2 regions of the Citricoccus muralis genome follow, and region 1 is predicted to be linked to the other one. Evidence: riboswitches for the same ligand, from Rfam matches in the RefSeq annotation. Region 1 holds a riboswitch; the other holds the start of a gene.

What was found. A riboswitch is a leader RNA that binds a small molecule or an ion and turns the genes downstream of it on or off. The one in region 1 is predicted to bind glycine.
Region 2: linked by a shared signal. The riboswitch ahead of gcvP (aminomethyl-transferring glycine dehydrogenase) and the one ahead of P8192_RS01930 (DUF5058 family protein) in region 1 are both predicted to bind glycine.

What each region holds. Positions count from the first base shown of each region.
Region 1 covers NZ_CP121252.1:423,796-426,189, forward strand. The annotation lists gene fbaA (class II fructose-bisphosphate aldolase) at 1-214, shown strand, start outside; gene P8192_RS01925 (hypothetical protein) at 230-583, shown strand; glycine riboswitch at 761-854, shown strand; gene P8192_RS01930 (DUF5058 family protein) at 996-1,745, shown strand; gene P8192_RS01935 (hypothetical protein) at 1,784-2,394, shown strand, end outside.
Region 2 covers NZ_CP121252.1:1,087,572-1,089,965, forward strand. The annotation lists gene P8192_RS05005 (hypothetical protein) at 1-179, opposite strand, end outside; gene P8192_RS05010 (inositol monophosphatase family protein) at 368-1,273, shown strand; glycine riboswitch at 1,344-1,442, shown strand; gene gcvP (aminomethyl-transferring glycine dehydrogenase) at 1,644-2,394, shown strand, end outside.

The DNA of each region.
Region 1 (2,394 bases):
GAACATCGACACCGATACCCAGTACGCCTTCACCCGTCCGGTGGTGGCGCACATGTTTACCCACTACGACGGTGTGCTGAAGGTCGACGGCGAAGTCGGCAACAAGAAACTCTACGATCCGCGCACCTGGGGTGCCAAGGCCGAAGAGTCTATGGCTGCACGCATCGTCGAGGCGTGCCAGAACCTGGGCTCGGCCGGCAAGAGCATCAAGTAAGTAGGTGGATCGACGATGGGCATGATTCCTTGGTTTGCCTGGATCGCCATTGTGGCGATCATCGTCTGGGGTATCACGATGGTGGTCGGAACGCTGACCGGCCGTGATCTACCGGGAAGCGGTTCCTCCGAAGAGCTGGAGAAGCTGAAGAAGCGCGTCAAGAAACTGGAATCCCAGGTCGGTTCCGGAGCGATCGAGGCTGGTGCTGGTGGGGACGATAACGTCCGTGCCGAGCTGGAGGCCCGGCTCGAACGTCTCGAGATCCGTGCGCAGAAGCGCGACGACCAGGCGCAGAAGCATGACGACTGGCTGCGCCGTGCCGAGGAGCTCTCTGCCGAGACCAAGAAACAGGATCCTGACGTCCGCTGAACATTGCGCTGAAATAATAGATTCTCGAGGTCGGGGGCTCGTCACGGGCTCTCGACCTCGCTGTTTATCTTGGATTTTGCGCCAACGAGGGTATCCGCTGGTGTGGTACGGATTATCAGCGGAAAAATAATTGTGTGACGCACGCCATAATTCGGTGTATGCTGATCATCAATCCGCCACATCGCTGCTGGAGAGATCCCTGCTGTTGAGCAGGGGCGCCGAAGGAGCAATTGCCCGAAAAACTCTCAGGCACCCGGACAGTAGCGACCGTGCGGACTCTGGAGAGCAGGCGCGTTGAACGCGTCTCACCGACGGGGCAAGCGGCCCATCCTCAGCCGCCAATCTCTCAGGTTAGCAACAGAGGGGCTCGCAACGTTCTTGTTCATATTCTCCGAACACGGAAGAGCCTCCCATGACCCTTGCCACGAACGCCGATTCGACGAATGTGCTGGCGCTGGCCAATACGCCCTTGCTGTGGGTGCTGGCCTTCGGCGTCTTCGCCGTGATCATCGTCCAGACCCTGATCTACGTGCGCGCCGCACGCAAAGTCGCCCCCGAGGTCGGGATGTCCTCGGCCGATCTGCGCACCTCCTTCCGCACCGGCGCGATCACCTCGATCGGCCCCTCCCTGGCCGTAGCGCTGGTCGCGGTCGCCCTGCTGGCCATCTTCGGCACCCCGGCCACCCTGATGCGCATCGGCCTCATCGGCTCCGTCTCCTTTGAGACCGGTGCCGCCGCCATTGCGGCCGGCACCATGGGCGCGGAGCTCGGCGGGCCGACCTACACCCAGGAAGTGTTCGCCGTCGCGTTCACTGCCATGAGCCTCGGCGGGGCCATGTGGATTCTGAGCACCCTGATCCTCACCCCGATCCTCAAGCGCGGCGACAGCAAGATGCGCCAGGTCAGCCCGCTGGTGATGACCATTATCCCGGGAGCGGCGCTGCTGGGCGCCTTCTTCAGCCTCGGATTCGCGGAGCTGCCCAAGTCGGGCACGCACGTGATCGCCTTCATCACCTCTGCTCTGGTGGTGGGTATCTGCCTGTTCCTCTCTGCCCGCCTGCATCGGCGCTGGATCCGCGAATGGTCCCTCGGCTTCGCCATCATCGCCGGTTTGGCCATGGCCTACACCAGCACCCAGCTCCAGTGGTTCCCCGCGGCCTGAGCCCGCCGGCTCCCTGAACTTCTCAAGGATGATTCCCCATGACACTCTCCGCTGAACAGTCCAGCCCCGCGCTGGCCACCTTCGATCGCACCACCGCCCGCTGGGGCCGGATCACGATGATCATCGGGCTGATGGTCTCGCTGTCGGCTCCGCTGTACCTGGTGTTCTTCGCCGGACTCGATCTCAACACCACCCGCATTCTCACCGCGTTCCTCGCGGTGGCCGCGGTGTTCGGTGTGCTGTGGATCGTGGAGCCGCTGACCTACTTTCCGATCCTGGGCCAGTCCGCCATGTACCAGGTGTTCATGATCGGCAACATCTCCAACAAGCTGCTGCCCGCAGCGATGATGGCGCAGACCACCGTGGGCGCGAAAGCCGGCACGCGGCGCGGAGAGCTGGCCGCGCTGATGGCGATCAGCGGCGCCGTCGTCGTCCATCTGCTCTCGCTGCTGATCTTCGTCGGCATTCTCGGCACCTGGGTGGTGAGCATCATCCCGGCCGACGTCATCGGCGTCATCCAGTCGTTCATCGTGCCGTCGGTGCTCGGCGGGGTGCTGATCCAGGCCATCGTCTCGCAGAAAGCGCCCCGCACCACGGTGATCGCCTTCGTGCTGGCCACCGTGATGACGTTCGTGCTCATCCCGGTGTT
Region 2 (2,394 bases), 660 kb from region 1:
GCCTCAGAACCAGCTTGTGCCACGCCGGAACCTGTCTTCAGGTAGGCGTTCGACGACGGGGGAAGTTTGATTTCCTTCGACTCCACGCCAGCCGCTTTGAGGAACAGGTCAATCTCGTGAGCATCTCCGAAAACGGCGACACCGTCGCCGTCGCTTATGAACTCCATCTCGCCGTCCATGCTAAGCCTCCCCAGAGCGTTTGATGACGTCAGAATACCTTCAGTCTAGGCATTCGCTGGTACACCAGCTATCTGCGCTCAACGGTCACTCCGAACTGGATGCCTTGAGATCAGTAGACTGAGCCACGAAGTGGATGGCTACATTGCACATCCTGCCCGTTTTCGCCCTGTTCTGGAGGAACTCAGCCATGACTTCGTCTTCCGACGCCCCAACTGCCAACACACCGGCACTGTCCACGCTGCTGACGGTGGCGCGGGCCGCGGCGCGCGCAGGGGCCGACGTGCTTGCGTCCCGACCGCGTACGGTGCTGCCCCTGCAGAAATCTGACCTGGGCGCGGAGACCAAGTCGTCGGGCTCGGACTGGGTGACGGATTTTGACCGCCAGGCCGAAGAGAGCGTGCGTAGGGTTATTACCGGATACCGGCCGAACGACGAAATCTACGGCGAGGAATACGGCTCGACGCGTCCGGAGAATCCGACCGGTTATCGATGGTCGATCGACCCCCTGGACGGGACCACGAACTTCATTCGGGGAGTCCCGCACTATTGCACGTCCGTGGCCGTTGCTGGACCGGACGGGGACTGGCTGGCCGGCGCCGTCGTCGCACCAGCCCTGGGACGGATCTGGTACGCCTCCCGCGGAAACGGAGCCTACAGTGTGGCCGAGGTCCCCGGAGCCGACGAGATGGTGGGCATTGCCAGCCACCCGGCAAAGCCGCAGCTTTTGAGCGGGCCGATTCTGGGACGGTCCGGTCGACTGCTGGCCAGCGGATTCGGCTACGACGCGGAACGGCGCCGCTTCCAGATCGGGGTCCTCTCGGAGTTGCTGGCAGAATTCGGAGACTTGCGCCGGATCGGCTCGGCGGCGCTGGATCTGTGCATGGTGGCCGACGGCACCTTGGACGCTTATGCCGAGTACGGGACGCAGGAGTATGACTGGGCGGCCGGGGCACTCATTGCTGAAGAAGCCGGTGTGCCCGTACGCCGCCCTCAGTGGCCGGAATCGAGCGAGACTCCCGATTGGATGATCGCCGGGGACATTGGTCGTCCGTTGTCCGAGATGCCGCACGCACTCGGTCATCCGCACGTCTGAGAGACCACGCATCCGGATTTCGGGTACTCTGGAAGGGGTTGTCGAACGTCACATTCGACAACCGCGCCGCTGACGGATGGTGGGAGAGCTCCGCACCACACCAGGGGCGGGCACCGAAGGAGCAACCCCTCCCCGGGAAACTCTCAGGTCTCCGTACCGCCATCACGAGGCACCTCTGAAAAGCAGTTGCGTTCGGAAACGGACACGACTCACCGACGGTGCAAGCCGGTCCTGCGTAAACACGCGATCCGGTCAAACTCTCAGGTTATTCAACAGGGTGGGGAGGATCAGTGACTCGCTGAGACGGCGTGGCCTCGCCGTCGTACGCACCGTTGCAACCGATCCGACAGATCCCTGGAGAGTTTCGATCATGACTCAGACCGTGCCTTCGGCCCCGTTCACCGACCGCCATATCGGTCCCACTCCCGATGACGCGACCGTGATGTTGCAGACCCTTGGCTACGACAGCCTCGAGGCGCTCATCGACACCGCCATTCCGAAGTCCATCCGCCAGAGCACACCCCTGGACCTGCCTGCTGCGAATGAGACCGAGGTGCTCGGCGAGCTGCGCCGGATGGCCTCCCGCAACATCCAGCGCACCCAGATGATCGGGCAGGGCTTCTACGACACCGTCACGCCCGCCGTGATCCGTCGCAATGTGGTGGAAAACCCGGCGTGGTACACGGCGTACACTCCGTACCAGCCCGAAATCTCCCAGGGGCGCCTCGAAGCCCTGCTGAACTTCCAGACCATGGTGATGGACCTGACCGCCCTGCCCATCGCCAACGCCTCCCTGCTCGATGAAGCCTCCGCCGCTGCCGAAGCCGTGCTGATGATGCGCCGCGCCAACAAGCGCAAGGCCGATGGGCTGATCCTGGTGGACGCCAACACGTTCCCACAGAACCTCGCCGTCATCGAGACCCGCTCCCGGGCGGTGGAAGCCCAGACCCGCGTGGTCGATCTGTCTGTCGGGCTCAGCGACGAGCTGCTGACCGAGATCAACGAGGTGGGACTGTGCGGCATCGTCGTCCAGCAGCCCGCCAATGACGGCTCCCTGGTGGACCACACCGCACTCTTCGCCCAGGTGAAGGAACTCGGCGGCATGATCACCGTGATCGCCG